3 regions of the Blautia fusiformis genome follow, and region 3 is predicted to be linked to each of the others. Evidence: riboswitches for the same ligand, from Rfam matches in the RefSeq annotation. Region 3 holds a riboswitch; each other region holds the start of a gene.
The links. A riboswitch is a leader RNA that binds a small molecule or an ion and turns the genes downstream of it on or off. The one in region 3 is predicted to bind cobalamin.
Positions count from the first base shown of each region.

Region 1: linked by a shared signal. The riboswitch ahead of LKD46_RS13460 (ABC transporter permease) and the one ahead of LKD46_RS11460 (ABC transporter substrate-binding protein) in region 3 are both predicted to bind cobalamin.
Region 2: linked by a shared signal. The riboswitch ahead of nikB (nickel ABC transporter permease) and the one ahead of LKD46_RS11460 (ABC transporter substrate-binding protein) in region 3 are both predicted to bind cobalamin.

Region 1 covers NZ_JAJEPT010000016.1:56,441-62,934, reverse strand. The annotation lists gene LKD46_RS13480 (nickel ABC transporter substrate-binding protein) at 1-1,449, opposite strand, end outside; gene LKD46_RS13475 (oligopeptide/dipeptide ABC transporter ATP-binding protein) at 1,479-2,417, opposite strand; gene LKD46_RS13470 (ABC transporter ATP-binding protein) at 2,427-3,218, opposite strand; gene nikC (nickel transporter permease) at 3,199-4,062, opposite strand; gene LKD46_RS13460 (ABC transporter permease) at 4,078-5,007, opposite strand; cobalamin riboswitch at 5,145-5,318, opposite strand; gene LKD46_RS13455 (MATE family efflux transporter) at 5,466-6,494, opposite strand, start outside.
Region 2 covers NZ_JAJEPT010000009.1:99,645-106,138, forward strand. The annotation lists gene LKD46_RS09365 (ABC transporter ATP-binding protein) at 1-417, opposite strand, end outside; gene LKD46_RS09370 (ABC transporter substrate-binding protein) at 432-2,000, opposite strand; gene nikC (nickel transporter permease) at 2,061-2,888, opposite strand; gene nikB (nickel ABC transporter permease) at 2,889-3,827, opposite strand; cobalamin riboswitch at 4,009-4,197, opposite strand; gene LKD46_RS09385 (M14 family metallopeptidase) at 4,482-5,441, opposite strand; gene hisIE (bifunctional phosphoribosyl-AMP cyclohydrolase/phosphoribosyl-ATP diphosphatase HisIE) at 5,614-6,494, opposite strand, start outside.
Region 3 covers NZ_JAJEPT010000012.1:121,622-128,115, forward strand. The annotation lists gene LKD46_RS11440 (YesL family protein) at 1-291, opposite strand, end outside; gene LKD46_RS11445 (YerC/YecD family TrpR-related protein) at 531-848, shown strand; gene LKD46_RS11450 (DUF1836 domain-containing protein) at 979-1,599, opposite strand; gene pcrA (DNA helicase PcrA) at 1,745-3,988, shown strand; cobalamin riboswitch at 4,087-4,382, shown strand; gene LKD46_RS11460 (ABC transporter substrate-binding protein) at 4,486-5,580, shown strand; gene LKD46_RS11465 (FecCD family ABC transporter permease) at 5,595-6,494, shown strand, end outside.

The DNA.
Region 1 (6,494 bases), on a different contig from region 3:
TGTTACTGCCTGATCATTGATACGTGTGAGGATCTTATCGTATAATTCCGTCCGCTTTTCTTCATCCTGTGTCTTTAATACTTCTCCGAGATCTTTGTTCAGCTCCTCATCGTACCAGTTTACTGCCTTTGCTCCATCTTCCGCATAGAACATTGATTTCAGGAATCCATGAGGCATCCAGGAATCTTCATAGCTGCGGTAAATGCACAGATCGTAATCTCTGGTGTTCCAGATCTCATCATAGTAAGCTGCGGATTCTTTTTCTACCAGTTCAATACCTACACCGACCTTCTCATATTCAGATTTCAGGAATTCACAAAGAGATTTCCATGAAGCATATTCTTCAGTCTGGAATACCAGTCTGAGGCTCAGTGGTTCTCCGTCTTTTTCTACAATACCATCTCCATCTGTATCCTCATATCCTGCTTCCTTTAACAGTTCCTTTGCTTTATCCGGATCATATGGATAGCCCTTGCTGTTTTCTTCTGTTACATAAGGAACTGTCGGAGACATAAGTCCGGTTGCAGGATTGCCGTAACCATCCAGCAGATCATTTACAATGCTTTCTTTATTTGTTGCATAATTCAGTGCCTGACGTACGTTTACATCCTGAAGCGCCGGTGTATCATAATTTTCGATCAAATAGTAAGAAAGTGTGGAAACCTGCTGTTCTGTCGATAAATTTTTATCTGCCTGGATAATACTGAAGCTTTCGGATGGAATATCCTGAAGATTCAGATCTGCCTCTCCACTCTGAAGTGCCATCACTCTGGCATCACCGTCTACCACCTGTTTCAGAACTACTTTATCAATATTTGGTTTCTCACCGTAATAATTAGGATTTGGTACCAGGACAACCTCCTGACCGCTTTCATAACTGTCGATCATCCACATTCCGGTACCCACTTCCTGACAAAATTCTCCGTCTTCATCCAGTGCACTTTCACAGGTGAAACGGAATGGTCTTGGATAGCTGAATTCGATCAGCAGGGTATAGCATGGTTCTGCGAACTTAAATTCTACAGTATAATCATCTACCTTTGTAACATTTTCCAGTTTGGCTGAAAAGTTACCGGTCACATCCTGTTCCACCCATCTGTTATAATTCCACATCACATTGTCTGCATTAAACACTGTACCGTCTGAGAATTTCACATCTTTTCTTAAATGAAACGTATAGGTTGTGCCATCTTTGCTGATATCCCAAGATTCTGCCAATGCCGGTTTAATTTCTCCATTTTCTCCATAACGCACCAGTGGATCATAGATCATTTCATAAAGACGAAAGTCCGGACCACTTTTTATAGGGTCACAAAGTTCAGGAGTCAGATCAATGGATGTCATTGCCGTAACTACTTTTTCCTCTTTTGCCTGTACATTGACACCTGTCAGTAAAGTTGCCGCCACCATGCTCAATGCTATCAGTTTTGCTACACGTCTTTTCTTCATTTCTTCCTCTCCTTTGTTTGTTTTATATTTTACAGCATATGACATGCCGCAAAATGTCCTGTTTCAATTTCTGTCAATTCCGGTATATGCTCTCTGCATATATTTGTACATCTTCTGCACCGGTTCTGGTATGGGCAGCCCTGTTCCGGAATGGTATCTGAAAATATTTTCTTTTCCTGCGATCCGATTCTTCGCATTTTCGGTTCTTTTACCGGAATAGAATCAAACAGATCTTTTGTATAAGGATGCACGGCAGTCTCCTTTAAGCTGTCCGTATGATCGATAAACTCGACCACGCGTCCCTGATACATAATAGCCACCTCTTTGCAGAGATATGGAACATTGGACAGATCGTGAGTGATCAGTAAATAGGTCATCTCATATTTTTCCTGCAGCTCATTTAACAGATGCAGGATCTGCTTTCGTATGGAATAATCCAGACTGGATACCGGTTCATCACAGATCACAAGTTCCGGTCTTAATACCAATGCTCTCGCAATATTAGCTCTCTGACACTGACCTCCTGAAATCTGTCCAACATAACGGTTGCGGATATCCGGATCAAGCCCCGTCTGGATCAAAGCCTCCTTTACTCGCTCTTCATACTCACCCTCTTGCAGTTTTTCATGTAATTTCAAAATTTCCAGAATATTTTCTCCAATGGTATAACCAGGATCAAATACCCCGCTGCTGCTTTGAAAGACCATCTGAAGATTCTTGCGATATGGACGAAACTGCTTTTCAGACAAATCCTGCATTTCCTGTCCCTGAAACCAGAATTTTCCATCTGTAGGTTTCTCCAGGCCGGCGATCAGCTTTCCGAATGTAGTTTTACCACTTCCACTTTCACCGATCAGGGCCATGGATGATCCTGCATGGATTTCCAGACTTACATCATCCACTGCCTTCACAATTTTTTTCTTGCCATAATATTTTTTTAAATGTTCTGTCTTTAGTAACGTACTCATACTTTTCCCCTATAAAACTGCATCCAACAGTTTTTTTGTATATGAATGCTGCGGATGATAAAAGATCTCTTCAACCGTTCCGTTTTCCACTATTTCGCCGTCTTTCATGATCGAAACATCATCTGCGATCTCTGCCACCACACCCAGATCATGCGTAATAAATAACACGCCCAGATTTTCTTTCCTGGATAGCTGATAGATTTCTTCCAGGATCTGCTTCTGTACGGTTACATCCAAGGCTGTCGTCGGCTCATCTGCGATCAGATAATCCGGTTTCATGGACATGGCAATGGCGATCATAACACGTTGGCACATACCACCAGACAATTCGTAAGGTTTTTTCTTCATCAGTTCTTCCGGATCACGCAGATTCATCATCCGCAGACTTTCCAACGCTGCTTCCCTTGCCTGTTTTTTGCTCATTCTGCGATGTTTTCTCAGTCCTTCCAGAAGCAGTTGTTCAACTGTAAAAAGCGGATCAAGAGCAGCAGTCGGATCCTGAAAGATCATTCCGATCCTGTCTCCGTATAACTGTCGTTTTTCTTTTCCTGATAACTTCAGAAGACTCTTTTCGTTCAGTGTCACATCTCCGGATATCACCTTTCCATTTCCTGCAAGCAGATTCATGATCGTCAGAGAGGTAACTGACTTGCCGCTTCCACTTTCTCCCACCAGAGCATGGATCCTTCCGCGTTTTACTTCCAGGCTGACATCTTTTACTGCATGAACCATTCCGTGAGATGTCTGAAACTCCACATGTAGTCTTTTTACCCTTAGGACATCATTTTTGGGCTGTTCCATTCTGTATTCCCTCCCCCAGATAATTAAATGCCAGAACAATGATCATGATCAGTATGCCCGGATAAAACATCAGTCTTGGATAAGTCTGGATATAACTTCTACTGTCACTGAGCATGATCCCCCATTCCGGTGTCGGTGCCTGCACACCAAGGCCGATAAAGGAAAAACCGGCAATTGACAGAATGATCGAACCGATTTCCATTGTTGCCAGTGCGATCACAGATGGCAGGATATTTCTCAATACATGCCTAAATATGATCCTTGCGTGGCCGCAGCCGCCGGCTTTTAGTGCGGTCATATAATTTTTATTTTTTTCCTGAAGTGTCAATGCTCGGGCAAGCCTTGCATATTCTGCCCAGGATACGACCGATAAGGACAGAATCAGATGAGCGCCGCTGGCTCCTACGGTTCCTGCAATGGCAAGTGCCACAATAAAGACCGGCATAGCCATAAATACATCAATGATCCTCATAATTATGGAATCGATTTTTCCACCTACATATCCGGCAAACAGTCCGATCGGCACCCCGACACATACAGTGATCAGAAGCACCGTAAAGCTATAGCTCAGTGAATACCGGCTGCCCCAGAGAAGTCTTGATAAAATACATCGTCCCAGCTGATCAGTACCTAAAGGATATGCCGCCGACGGATTCTTTAATTTTATCGAAACATCCACAAGCAGTGGATCATGCGGCGCTAATACAGGTGCAAAAATAGCTGCCAATGCAAAAATTATGACCACCATCAATCCTATTTTTGTTTTCGGTGACCGGAATACCTGTTTCCAGTACAGATTCTGGATCATGCTTTTTTCTGTTTTCTGCTTTCTTCTGCTTCCCATTCTATGATCTCTCCTTTACTTTAACTGGATTCGCCGGTCAATCGCAGAATAGGCGATATCCACAAGAAAATTTAATACTACAATGCCAACAGCCAGAATAAAGATAAAACATTGCAGCACCGGAGTATCTTTTGAGATCACGGATTTCAATGCCAGATTTCCGATTCCCTGAATTGAAAAAATACTTTCTATCACAGCTGAGCCACAGAAAAAACCGATCACAATTGATACCAGACGTGTCAGCACAGGAATCAGGATATTTTTCAGACCATGACGCAAAATTACATTTACAGATGACAATCCCTTAGCTCTGCTGGCACGTATGTAATCCTGCTTCAGCACCTGTATCATATTGGTACGAATCAATCTCGTCATAATTCCAAAGAAACTGATATCCATGGCAAATGCCGCAAGAATCGGGATGCCTCCGGCATCTCCTCCGATCACGGAAATCACTTTTAGCTTTACTCCAAATATATAGAGCAGCATCAGACCGATCCAGAAAGATGGCATAGATACACTGAGGGACGACAAAATGCGAATGACTTTATCCAGAACTCTGTTTTCATAAATTGCCGACAAAATTCCAAGAGGGACTGATACGATCATCAACAATAAAAACGAAGTAACTGCCAGTTTAAATGTCTGTGGAAAATATCTTTTTAATTCCTCAAAAGCCGGTTTTCTGGTAGAATATGATTTTCCAAAATCGCCATGAAGTGCCTGATCCAGCCATTTCCCGTATTGTACCAGCACCGGCTGATCCAGTCCTTCCTCATGCCGTACTTCTTCTACCTGCTCCGGTGACGGATGCTCATATTTTTTCTCCGCCAGCACTCTGGCAGCATCACCTGCCGATATAAAACTCAGCATAAAAATAATAAATGTAACCGCCAGCACTACCGGAATCATAAATATAAAACGCTTTGCAATTACTTTTCCCATCTTCATCTCTCCTCATTTTTTATCTGTTTATTGTTTTTAAAATAAAAAAAGCTGATATGATCCAGCATCATATCAGCACAAAAAACAAACCTCCACCTCAGGCAGAGCTTATTCCTTCTGTATCCCATCCGAATCAGAATTCTTCTGTCAAAAAGGCAAGTCTCCTGACTCCAGTTCTTCCTACTTACCATCTTCCCGGATCTCTCCAGTGATATTTTGGTTTTCGTCCCTGTCACAGTAGCGGTGGCTGTTCTGGCATTTCACCAGATTCCTTATTAAGTACTTTGTACACCCTTCTGACTATTCAATTTTCATAGTTGCAATGAATAAATATTATAATATCATACTTTTCTTTTTATATAAATAGTTTTTTGTCAAATATAAAATATCTGAACGTTTCATAGTGAAACCCGGATATTTTCTGCCTGTATTATTATAGATCCCTTAAGTAAATAACATTATGTATGAACGGTGACTTCTTTATATTTCCGTATAATGATCATATAACTTACGAATAATAAAACAGCTGCACTGCTCCATGCACAGATCTCTGCATAGTATATTCCATCTTCACCGATCAGTTTTGGCAGCAGCAGCGCAACACTGACACGCATTATAAATTCTGCAATGCCGCTGGCAAGCGGAATCAAAGTATTACCCAGGCCCTGGATAGCGGAACGATACACATACAGCAGATACAGCACCCACAAAAAGACAGCCATGATAAACAAATACTTATATGCTATATCCAATACCTGTCGGGTCTGATCCGGTTCACCGGATACAAACAGGGACAGTACATTACGTCCAAACAGTACCATCATGCCGGAAATGAAAGCCGAAGTGAGCACTGCCATATAAGTGCCGCTGCGCACGCCTTTTCGAATCCTCTGGTATTTTTTTGCACCAAGATTCTGGCCCACATAGGTTGTAATAGCATATCCATATGAAACGGCAGCCATCTCCAAAACCCCATACAGCTTGTTCGATGCCGTAAATCCCGCCACAAACAGAAAACCAAATCCATTGATCACATACTGTACCACAAGTCCTCCCACGGAGATGATCACATTCTGTATCGCAAGAGGAACCGCCAGTTCCAAAAGCCGCAGGCTCATAGAGGGCTGCCTGTAAAAGTCCTTCTTTTCCAGGCGGATATCCGGGATTTTACGTAATACGATCAAACAGTACAAGGCAGAAAATCCCTGCGCGATAACGGTCGCCACTGCTGCTCCGGCTATACCCCAGCCAAAAACCGCCACAAATAACAAATCCAGTCCCACATTGATCACTGCTGCCACTGTCATTGCGATCAACGGAGATCTGCTGTTTCCAAGTGCCCGAAGGATCGCTGCAAATATATTATAAGCAGCTATGATCGGGATTCCTGCAAAGATCAGCCGCAAATATAGCATTGTCAGATCAATGACATTATCCGGTGTCTGTAAAAATAAAAGAACATGATAAACTGTACCTTCACTTACTGC
Region 2 (6,494 bases), on a different contig from region 3:
TTCCGCGTCTGGAAGACGCATTTTCTGAAGCATGGAGCAGCCTTTTTTCCATGCTTCTGCTTTGGATACGTCAGTATGTGTACAAATATACTCCACATACTGACTGCCAATCTTACGAATCGGGTTTAAGGTTCCACCGCAGTCCTGGAAGATCATGGAAATACGGGTACCTCTTAATTTTCTCCATTCATCCTTTGTATTGGAAAGCAGAGATTTTCCGTTGAACTGGATATCACCGGCACTTACCCGGCCGCCCCCGGCAAGTGCGCCGAGAACAGCACGGATAACAGTTGTTTTTCCACTTCCACTCTCTCCTACTACACTGATGATCTCACCTTTCTTCATGGAAAGATTGAAATGCTCAATGATAGGTGCCTGCTTTCCGTACTGAACGGAAAGATCCTTGATTTCAAGCATAAATAAACGCTCCTTTACTCGGCAAGAGTGATATCCTTTGTCAGCCAGTAGTAGTCCATCGGATACATCTTAACGCCAGTTACCTTCTTATTGGAGAAGAGATAAGTTGTCTCATATCCGAAGAATACAGTTGCTGCATCGTCCATGATATCCTGCTGGATGTCAACGATGAGATCTTTTCTCTTATCCTCATCAAATGTCTGAGCAAGCTCATCAAGAAGCTTATCTACATCCGGATTGTTATATCCTGCAGTGTTGTTTGCAGAAGAGCTGTACCAGTTCTCTCTTAAGTAGTTCTCCGGGTCACCGGTGTTGGCAACCAGTACGTTCCAGATAAGAAGGTCATACTGTCCGGAATCTCTCATGTCAAGAAGTGTCTCATAACTTACTGTATTCAGGTTTACGTTGATACCGATCTCTTTCAGGCTGGCCTGTGCTGCCTGTGCGTATACACCAAGCTCTGCACGGCTTGTGTAGATAACAAAATCAAGAACAAGCGGATCTCCGTCCGGAGTCTCTACATATCCGTCGCCATCAACATCTTTGTATCCAGCATCCTCGAGGATCTTTTTAGCGCTGTCCGGATCGTAAGAGTTTTCATCGTTAAGATCATCAAATCCAAAGTCAAGTGTTGGCGGAACCGGTGCTTTACCAGCTGTTGCACCACCCTCAAGAAGAGTGTTGCAGTATGTCTCTTTGTCAAGTCCACGGAGAAGTGCCTGACGAAGTGCCTTGTCGCTGAGTGCATGATCCTCATTCTGGTTCATGAATGCATAAGTAGAACGAAGAGACTGAAGCTCCTGGATGTCGTAATTGTCATTTCCCTCAAACTCAACCAGGTTCTCTGTTTTCAGGTTGTAAGCGATATCGATCTCGCCTGTCTGAAGAGCCATGGAACGTGTTGTCTGGTCATCGACACATTTCAGAGTAACTCTGTCAAGCGGAACTTCGCCATCCCAGTAGTTCTCATTCTTTACTACAACGCAGGAGTCTGTCGGGCTGAAAGACTCTACTGCATAAGGTCCTGTACAGATCGGTCCTTCCATTGCAAATGTGGAATCATCAACATTTGTATCAACGATCAGAAACAGCGGGTCTGCAAGGCATCCGGCCATGTTTGCGTTTGCTCTGTTCAGGTGGAAGATCAGGTTCTGTCCGTCAACTTCAATACTATCAAGGTCAAAGAACTCCGGAACACGGTCGCTCTTCTCAGCTGTACGCTCGATGGAAGCTTTTACCATCTCCGGTGTCATATCATCGCCGTTGGAGAATTTTACACCCTCACGGATCTTGAATGTCCATGTTTTTCCATCTTCACTGTTGTCCCACTCTTCTGCAAGACATGGAACGATATCACCGTTCTCATCGAATTTTGTAAGGCACTCACCGATCGCATAACGGGATACAACCCAGCTGAAATACTGCTCTGTCGGCTCAAGTGTATCTGCAAAGCTTGTTACTCCAATCGTGATTTCCTTATCACTGCTCTTATCGCCCTTTGCCTGAGCCACTGTTGTCATAGAAAAAGTCATCATACATGCAAGTGTAGCAGCCAGCACTTTTTTAACTACGTTATTTCTCATTTCATCCTCCTAAAGATAAATATACTGATTATTGGTGTTGGTTTGTTACAGAAACGTTTTTTAATCCTGGCGCGGATCCAGTACATCACGGATGCTGTCTCCAAGCATATTGAAAACAACAACACAGATCACGATCGCAATACCAGGGTAGATCATAAGCCATGGCGCTTTTGCCATGTAAGTTCTTCCTTCATTCAGCATCAGTCCCCACTCCGGTGTCGGCGCAGTTGCACCAAATCCCAGGAATGAAAGGGAAGCCAGCTCCAGCATCATGGTTCCGATATCTGCTGCCGCAGTTACCACCATCTGGGTTACCATGTTCGGAAGAACGTGTACAAGAAGAATTTTCCAGGTCTTTGTTCCGTTTACCACTGCAGCTTCTATATAAAGACTCTTCTTGACTTTCAAAACCATACTTCTTGCAAGGCGGGCATACTTCGTCCAGCTTACAGCCGCGATGGAGATAACGGCATTTACCAGGTTTGGTCCCAGCATACCGGCAATGGCGATGGCCAGTACAAGGCCGGGGAAAGAGATCATCATATCTGCGATACGCATAATCACCGCGTCCACAACGCCACCGAAATATCCGGCAATAACTCCTAAAAATGTACCGATCACAAAAATCACCGCAACCAGACATAATGTCATGATCAGGGAAGTTCTTGTTCCGAAAATAACACGGGAAAGAAGATCTCGTCCAAGTTTATCCGTTCCGAACGGATGAGCGGAACTCGGCTCCTGCAGTGATTCAGTCATAACTGCATTCAGCGGATCATATGGCGCAAGCTGCGGTGCGAAGATCGCAACGCCAATTACCACCAGGCCCAGAATGAAGAAAAGAGTGAACTGTTTATTTTCTTTAAATACTCGTAATACCTTTTTCAATTATCTATCCTCCTTAAGTCTTGGATCGAGATAAGTGTAGGACAGATCCACAAGCAGGTTGATGCACATGTACAGGATCGCGATCCAGAGTACATAGCCCTGTACAAGAGGATAGTCACGACAGGAAATTGCCTTTACTGCCATATTTCCCATACCAGGCCAGTTGTAAATGATCTCTACAACTGCGGTACCTCCAAGGAGGCTTCCAAGGGAAAGACCCAGCAGTGTTACCAGCGGAAGCATTACATTAGGAAGAACGTGTTTCCAAAGGATCACGCTTTCTTTGATTCCACGCATTCTTGCACCGGTCACATAATCCTGGTGAAGCTCCTCCAGCACCGCACTTCTTACCTGGCGGGTATATTTCGCAGACATGGCAAGTGCAAGAGTCAGTGCCGGAAGGATCATAGACTTGAAATCCGTACTTCCTCCTGCTACATTGATCCAGCGAAGCTGAACACCAAAGATACTGAGAAGGATCAGGCCCAGCCAGAAGCTTGGAACAGATACTCCCACAAAGGTAATTCCTCTCACAAAATAATCCGGGAATTTGTTCTGATATACAGCGGCCAGGATTCCAAGCGGTATGGAAATAATGACCATCATCAAAAGTGCCAGCAAAGACATCCTCAGCGTTGGCCAGAAACAGGATACCAGTTTATCCGTTACCGGCATTTTGAAAGAATAGGACTGTCCCATATCTCCTGTAACAACACCCTTCAGCCAGGAACCATACTGCACGAGAAAGGGCTGATCAAGGCCAAGCTCATGTCTTGTTTGTTCCAGAAGCTCCGGTGTCGGAAGATTACCACATTCTGTCAGCATGATCTCCGCAGGATCACCAGGTGACAGGTAGGTCAGTCCAAATGTGAAAAAGCTGATTCCAAATAATACAATGATGATCTGGAGAAATCTTTTTCCTATTTGTTTCTTTGTCACGTTTTACTCCTTTCCTCATTTGATGCGATTTTAACATTGCCGTTTTAATTGAGTTAGATAAAAAAACTACTGGATTCTTATTATGCAGAACATGCATGGAATTTTAGAAATTTGCACGAAAAAAGCCCGCGATGAAATACGGGCACATAAAAAAATATGCTTCCTATCTTCCGTAAGAATCATTTTAAAACAATTGCAAGCAGGTCTCCTGACTTAGGATCCTTACCCTCAGACACCTTCCCGGTCTATTTCTCACGCACTCGACCAGTGGTATTTTGTCTGAGGATTCCCCCTTACAGTGACGGGATCGTACCGGATTTACACCGGTTTCCCTATTAATCCTCTCGGAACTTACAACGGCTGATGTGAAAATCAGCAAATGCTGTTAAATTACCTAAATATTATACGATAAAACTATAGTTTATGTCTATGGAAAAATGTTATATTTTTTGAAAACTCATAAATTTTGTTAAAGATGCTTGAATTGTATATATCCCCCATTGGGGATTTGACAATTAAATTTATCTGATCTGCTAAAAAAACACGGATTTTACCTCGCTGTTTTTACAAATAGAATAGCAAATGGTAAAACCCGGTTTTCTTACTGTTTCAATATGTTTTCAGACAGAAGCGTTCTGAAAAGATTGTTTACTATCAGGTCAGAGTATCTGTGATCGCCGCATATGCGATCATCGGTCCGTCTTCAATGATATTCAGGCTGGCTGTCTGATAAAGTACGACTCCGTTTTCAGTTGCAATAGACGTGTAAAGTAAATTTCCATAGTAATCTCTCAGTTCACCCAGTTCTTCCCCCTTAAAGAAGTACTCTCCAGGCTTCTTGGATGGATACCAGCATCCGGTATACGGCGCATATTCATAGACTACATTTTCAAGAAGCATCTGACGGTAATGCTTCAGACCATGACACGTCTTTCCCTGGAGATGAAAAACAAGGTGACGGACATCTCTTTTATCCTGTTCTACTTCCTCCCAGGTCCAGTAGCTGTGTCCGCCTCTTTCGATAAGAATACTTGGAATTCCAAGAGAAGAAGCATAATTATAGGCGCCACCTGTGGCGGTTGTGGAACGGACTACATATTTTACGCCGATATGCCGTGCCATATGTAATGACTTCTCTGCTGTTTTTTCATCTACAACCCCTACATAATAAACATAGGGATGAAGTTGTTCGAACCCATCTCCGCTATGCAGGTCGATATAATAATCTGCTATGGAAAAAAGTTTCGTTACTATAGTATGGGCAATACGATCTGCAGCTGTTCCCTCAGGATCTCCGGGGAAAACGCGGTTCAGGTTCTTGCCATCCTCATAGACCAGACTCATGGTGCGATGCTCAAAGCCGCTGACGTTGACCAGTGGAACGATGATCACATTTCCCTTCAGTTCTTCCGGCTGAAATTCTTTTGCAAGTTCCATTGCTGCCTGGATTCCCACATACTCCGCACTGTGTATTCCTGCCGTGATCAGGACCGTCGGTCCGTCTTCCACTCCGCATATCACAGTTGCCGGCATTGCCATGCCATTTCCTGAGATCTTAATTTTTCCCTGTGCCTTCTCTCCTTTTTCAATCACCCAGTCATCAATTTTGATCATTGATTGTTTCCCTTTTCCTTTTTTATATTTCCGCACTTTTGACGATAAGTATAACATGCCTAACCGAAATTGTATATATTCTTTTTAGGATTCCAGGAATACATAAAAAAGCTTCCGTAACCGTTTTTTCTGACCCGGTGTACAGAAGCTTTTTTCCTGAATGATATATAATTTATCTTTTCGCCAGTTCCCTAGTGATTTCTTCCCAGCTGACGCCTTTTTCCACCATGAGTACCATCATATGATAAAGAAAATCTGAAATTTCATATTTAATCTCTTCTTTATCCGGATTTTTGGCTGCAATGACGATCTCTGTGCATTCTTCACCGACTTTTTTCAAAATCTTGTCGATTCCTTTATCAAAAAGACAATTAGTATAGGAACCTTCCTTTGGATGCTCTTTTCGGTCAGTGATCACATCATACACATTCTGGAACACGTGAAGTGGATTGGTATCATCGTACTCTTTTTTCATCAGCGGTTTGAAGAAACAGGTACGGTTTCCTGTATGGCAGGCTGCTCCAACCTGCTCCACTTTGGCAAGGATCGTATCATTATCACAGTCAATAGTAAGAGCCTTTACATACTGTACATGTCCGGATGTCAGACCTTTGGTCCAGAGCTCATTCCGGCTGCGGCTCCAGTATGTCATTTTTCCCAGCTTCAATGTTGTGTTAAAAGCAAGCTCATTCATATAGGCCAGCATCAGTACTTCATCCGTCCGGTAATCCTGGACAATAACCGGAACCATTCCGTCACTGTTTAATTTAAAATCCGACCATGCAATATTACTTTTATATGTGTTTACCGGAATTCTGGCTTCTTCGCAGGTTTCCTTAAATGTATGCAGATCATTTTCAAGACTGCTTACATAAGCACCGCAAAGTCCGGACACAGCTGCTTCTCCTAAAAGCTTCAGAACGTTCTCAGATCTGTTTTCATCGGTATGAAGAACAATGGAAATCTGCGAAATCTCTGCGATTTCATTTTCGACAGTGTCCAGAGCCAGAACAGTGTCTGCATATTTTTCAATCAGATCCTGATTTTCTGTGA
Region 3 (6,494 bases):
TCTGGCGATCCGAAGATCGATAAACAGAACAGCAGCGGTGAGGAGCATGATGATATTGATGATGGTCGCCTGTTTGAAGTTCTGTTTGAAGGAGTGGAAAAAGCTGCGGGCAATATAGGATTCCTCGTCTCTTGCCATCTTTAGTGTGACATAGTAGAGAGCTGTTATGGAGGCGCCTGCGGTGACAACCGGAATGCAGCAGAGGATGCACAGAAAATTCAGAAGAAGCAGGTCTGCTACGCGTCCCATGAACACGAAGAATTTGTTGTCCATGTTGAAAAAACGATTCATTTGATAAGTCTCCTTTTCTTTTGGATATTACTTTAAGTATACCCAATCACAGCAGAAAAAGCAAATCCCAAATGTTTTCCGGGGCAGTGGAAATGGGAAAATCATGTGTCCGCCATAGAAAGACAAAAAAGAGAAATAGTTTATTAAATTTTCCTAAAAGGCTTGCTTATCACGATTTAGAGTGTTAAAATATCAGTATTGTATTAGACGAAATTCATGTATTTTAAAGGAGCGTAACAATGAGCAAAAAAATCAGGACGGAGGCTGTGGATCATCTTTTTGAAGCGATCCTGTGCCTGAAGGACAAGGAAGAGTGTTATACATTTTTTGAGGATGTGTGCACCATCAATGAGCTGCTTTCTTTATCTCAGCGCTTCGAGGTAGCCAAGATGCTTACTGATAAGCGTACATACCTTGATATTTCCGAGAAAACAGGAGCTTCCACAGCTACGATCAGCCGTGTGAACCGTTCCCTGAACTATGGAAATGATGGTTATGAGATGGTATTTGCACGTATGAAGAAGGATAACGGGGAGCAGGGCGGCGAAGCAGAATAAGGCTTACGTCCATACCGTGATGATAACGGATAATGCTGTAACGAAAAAGAGACAGGCGATCGTGCGTCTGTCTCTTTTTTTTCGGTGCGCCCGGCGACGCACGTTTATGACCGGATGTGAGATCCGGATATTATTTGTCTTTTTTTGAGGAATCCGTATCTTTTGAGGAATTCATGTGGTCGATCATGTTTTCGATGATCATTTTTTTCATGTATACGTCGAAGCTAAGAAGACAGATAAAGGAAAACTGGTGAAGGAATTCCTTATCCTCCGGGTCGGCGTCCTCAAAAATTTCTCCGGCACTTTTGAAACGGCGCATAAGATCCTTTTCCAGGTAACGGATCTGTGACTGCTCCATACTGAAAACCTCCTGGTAGATGTAAGTCATGTCCTTTTCTGTAACGGACTTGAAGTATTTCTCGGTGATCGGTCCCAGAAGGGTCTGGATATCACTGATAGAGAGGATATTCTTAAAATAGTAGATAAAGATCAGCATCAGCAGATGCTCCCGGGAATACCGCTTTTTTTCCGGCGGGGGAAGGAGCTTGTTCTTTGCGTAATTGTTGATCATGGTCTTGGTCAGGATCTTGTCATCATTATGACGCTTGGTGGAAGCGAGATTATCTTCCATAAAGGTTGTGACCTGATCCATGTAAAGAGCAATATTGGGAATTTCATCGGGTTTTATATAATCAAGCTCAGCAATTTTTGCAAAAATGCTGTTCATCATTTCTTTTTCGTTTTCTGTCATCGCATTATCACCTCTGCTCCCTATTATATAGTTTTAAATACTACTTGTAAAGAAACTTTTTTTCAGAGAGGTGGGTTTACCGGAAAGTAAAGTCATGATAGTATATAAAGATACTGTTCATATGGAAAAAGAAATGGAGATCAAAATGAGTATACATGATGCTTTGGACACATTGAATCCTATGCAGCGGGAAGCTGCCGTACATACAGAGGGACCACTTCTGATCCTCGCAGGAGCCGGTTCCGGAAAAACAAGAGTGCTGACCCACAGGATCGCCTATTTAATGGAAGAAAAGGGTGTAAACCCATGGAATATCCTGGCGATCACCTTTACCAACAAGGCCGCCAGTGAGATGCGGGAACGTGTGAATAAAATTGCGGGAATGGGTGCGGAGAGCGTATGGGTCTCCACCTTCCATTCCGCCTGCGTGAGGATCCTGCGCAGACATATTGAGGTGCTGGGCTTTGGCAGTAATTTTACCATTTATGATGCCGACGACCAGAAAACAGTCATGAAGGAAATCTTCCGGAAATTTGATATCAATACCAAGATTTACAAGGAACGAGGCGTTCTTGCTGAGATTTCCCATGCCAAGGATGAAATGATCACACCGGAAGAGATGGAGCTGAATGCGGGCGGTGATCCGGATGCACGGAAGATTGCCGGTATGTATAAGGAATATCAGTCTATCCTCCGGGGAAACAATGCACTGGATTTTGATGACCTGATCGTGAAGACTGTGGAGCTTTTTCAGCATAATCCGGATATCCTGGACTATTATCAGGAACGTTTTAAATATATTATGGTGGATGAGTATCAGGATACCAATACTGCCCAGTTTAAATTTGTAAGTCTTCTTGCTGAGAAATACAAGAATCTCTGTGTGGTTGGTGATGATGATCAGTCCATCTATCGTTTTCGTGGAGCAAATATCGGGAATATCTTAGGCTTTGAGAAGGTTTTTCCTGAGGCTAAGGTGGTGCGCCTGGAACAGAATTACCGTTCTACCCAGAATATCCTCAATGCAGCCAATGAGGTGATCGTCAACAACACAGAGCGTAAGGAAAAACGCCTCTGGACAGAGAACGAAGAGGGCGATAAAGTACATTTCCGTCAGTTCAACAACGGATTTGAGGAAGCGGAGTATGTTGCAGGAGAGATCATCCAGGGGCGCCGCAACGGGAAATTCCAGTACAAGGACTGTGCAGTACTTTATCGGACCAATGCCCAGTCCCGTCTCTTTGAGGAGAAATTTCTCCTGGCAAATGTTCCTTATAAGATTGTCGGCGGTGTGAATTTTTATGCCCGCAAAGAGATCAAGGATCTGTTAAGCTATCTGAAGACCATTGACAATGCCAGTGATGATCTGGCTGTGCGCAGAATCTTAAATGTGCCAAAAAGAGGGATCGGGCTCACCAGCATCGGCCGTGTCCAGGACTATGCGGATATGATGAACCTGAGCTTTTACGATGCGCTCCGCGTGGTGGAGGAAGTACCGTCCATTGGCAGGGCAGCAGGAAAGATCAATGATTTTGTATCCTTTATCCAGGGACTGAAAAGTAAGGCAGAGGCCTATACAGTCCGTGAAACCCTGGAAGAGGTCATTGAGCTTACCGGTTATGTGAAGGAACTGGAGGCAGAGAAAACGGAGGAGGCCCAGGCGAGGATCGAAAATATCGATGAGCTGATCTCCAAGACAGAATCCTTCCAGGAAGCCATGGAGGAGGCCGGACAGCCGGCAACACTTTCTGCATTTCTGGAGGAGATCGCACTGGTGGCAGATATCGATTCTGTTGATCCGGATCAGGATTATGTGCTGCTGATGACTCTTCACAGTGCCAAGGGACTGGAATTCCCAAATGTATTTATCGTGGGAATGGAGGACGGTGTTTTTCCGGGGTATGCTTCCATCTGGTCCGGTGATCCGTCGGATATCGAGGAGGAGCGAAGGCTCTGTTATGTGGGGATCACCCGTGCCATGAAGGAACTGACTTTAACCTGTGCAAAACAGCGGATGATCCGTGGGGAGACTCAGTATAACCGTGTGTCACGTTTTGTAAGGGAGGTTCCACGGGAACTGGTAGATCTTGGACATACCATTCAGGAGAAAAAGCCCAGGGTAGATGATATCGTATCTCCGAAAAGCGCCTATGCCCAGATGAAAATGAATTTCCAGGCAAAGAGCACCCTGCAGAAAAAAGATTTCACAGTGAAGAAGGCGGACAGCCTGGACTATGGTGAGGGAGACACGGTCCGTCATGTGAAATTCGGAGTCGGTATCGTAAAAAATATCGCAGACGGCGGCAGAGACTACGAAGTGACGGTAGACTTTGACAAAGTCGGCGTGAAAAAAATGTTCGCCGGTTTTGCCAAGCTGAAAAAGATCTGAGAGGGATCTCTCCGGGCAGACTATTTCTGCAAAAAACTGTAAAAATCCGGCCTCAAGGTTGTAATTGGAAAACCGGTATGTTAGAATCAGTATCAGCGTAATTGAATTGCTGTGAAGTGGACAGTATCACCGGCACATATGCTGCCGGATACTGTGAGAGGGAATCGGGTAAAAAGCCTGAGCGGTTGCGGCCACTGTATACAGAAGAAGGGATTTCACATGCCATTGCAGAAACTCATGTGAGAAGGCGAAATCCCGATGTCAGAGAGATTCTGGAGAAAATTCTGATACATCATTCATGATCGGCTAAAAGATGAATGGTGTATCAGTTTTTATTTTGCAGAGTTTTTTCTGAGTCTGTAAGTCAGGAAACCTGCTTGACAGTATGTAAGTGGGAGCTTCCGTACAAAGTGTTCCGTGCAGATTTTATGAAGCCCCATCTTTTCGGTTACCCATAGGCAACAGGAGATAAAACAGGCGAAAAGAGAGGAAATGAAATGAAAAACAAGTATGTATCCACAAGAATCATGGCAATGGTAATGGCAGCGGCAATGACCGTATCAGCAGCTCCGGCTGTTTATGCCGCAGAGAGAGCAGACTCCGAGACCATCAAGGAAGACAACCAGCCGGCAGCAGAAGACAGTACAGAGTCTGCAGACACCGAAGATTCTTCCGCAGAGGCAACCAAGACAGAATATCCTCTGACCATCACAACCTATGATTACGATGGAAACGAAATCGAAACCACTTATGAAAAAGCACCGGAAAAAGTCCTTGCTGTATATCAGGGAAGCATTGAGACTATGCTCGCACTTGGTCTGGAAGACCACCTGGTAGCTACCGCAGGTCTTGATAATGAAGTTCCGGAAGATCTCAAAGAAGCATTCTCAAAAACAAATTATCTTGACGAATTTACCCCATCCCTTGAAACTGTAACAATGCTGGAGCCGGACATGATCTTATCCTGGAGCTCTCTTTTCTCTGATAAGAATCTGGGAAATGTAACAGACTGGATCGACAAAGGCTGCAACACCTACTACAACACCAATACTCGTCCGGACGGCGACAGAACACTGGAAAATGAATTCACAGATATCTTAAATATCGGAAAGATCTTCGATGTACAGGACAAAGCACAGGCTATCGTTGATGATGCAAAAGCAGTGATCGACAAAACTCTTACTGCAACTGCAGATGTAAAAGACAAACCAAGCGTAATGGTATTGGAGCCTCTTGGAGATGACATCACAAACTATGGCGTAAAGAGCCTTGGCGGAGATATGGTAACACAGTTAGGCGCAACTCTTGCAAACCCGGATGCTTCCACCGTTGGAAAAGAGGATATCATCGCAGCCAACCCTGACGTGATCTTTGTGGTTTACATGCCATATGCAGGAGATGATCCGGAAACTGTTAAGAACAGCCAGCTTGCAGTGATCCAGGATGATGAGTCCCTGAAGAGCCTTGACGCAGTAAAGAACGGACGTGTTTACCCGATCATGCTCAGTGAGATGTATGCAAGTGCAACACGTACCCAGGACGGAATCGAAACTTTTGCAAAGGGATTATATCCGGACGTAAATCTTGACTGATCGGAGAAAATGCAGTGAAAGAAACAGCTTCACAGAGAAAAAAAGATAAGGTGCTCAGAACATCCATGTATGTGGCAGTTCTCATCGGACTTGCAGGATTCCTTATTTTTTCCATACTTGCAGCCATCACTTTTGGAAATGCGGATCTGTCACTGAAGGATGTATACAGCGTTATCGCTTATAAATTGTTTCATATAAAAAGTCTGTCCGCCTATGCGGAAGGCGCAGTTCATGATGTTGTGTGGCTGATCCGGCTGCCTAGAGTCCTTCTGGCTCTGGCAGTTGGAATGGCTCTTTCCGTGTGCGGCGTGGTGATGCAGGCTATCGTGCAGAACCCGCTGGCAGACCCGTATGTGCTGGGTATCTCATCTGGTGCATCTCTGGGTGCCACACTGGCCATCATGCTTGGAATCGGAAGCTTTCTTGGCGGAAACTCTGTGGGAATCACAGCTTTCATTGGCGCGATGATCACTTCTTTTGCGGTGATCGCCATTGCAAACATGGGTGGAAAGGCAACTTCCGCAAAACTGATCCTTGCGGGAATGGCGGTCAGCGCAGTCTGTTCTGCTTTTTCCAATTTTGTCATTTATATTACCAATGACAAAAATGCGGCAACAGAAGTTATGAAGTGGAGCATGGGAAGTCTTGCCGGAGCAAGCTGGACCAGAGTGGGTGTAATGCTTCCGGTCACGCTGGTGTGCGTGGCTGTTTTCTGGACGCAGTACCGGAACCTGAATCTGATGCTTCTGGGAGATGACGTATCCATTACCCTTGGAACAGATCTGCACAGACTGCGGACTTTTTATCTGATCGTTGCTTCTGTTATGATCGGATTTGCCGTGTACTGTGCCGGTGTAATCGGATTTGTGGGACTGGTGATCCCTCATGTGGTCCGGATCCTTTTTGGAACAGAT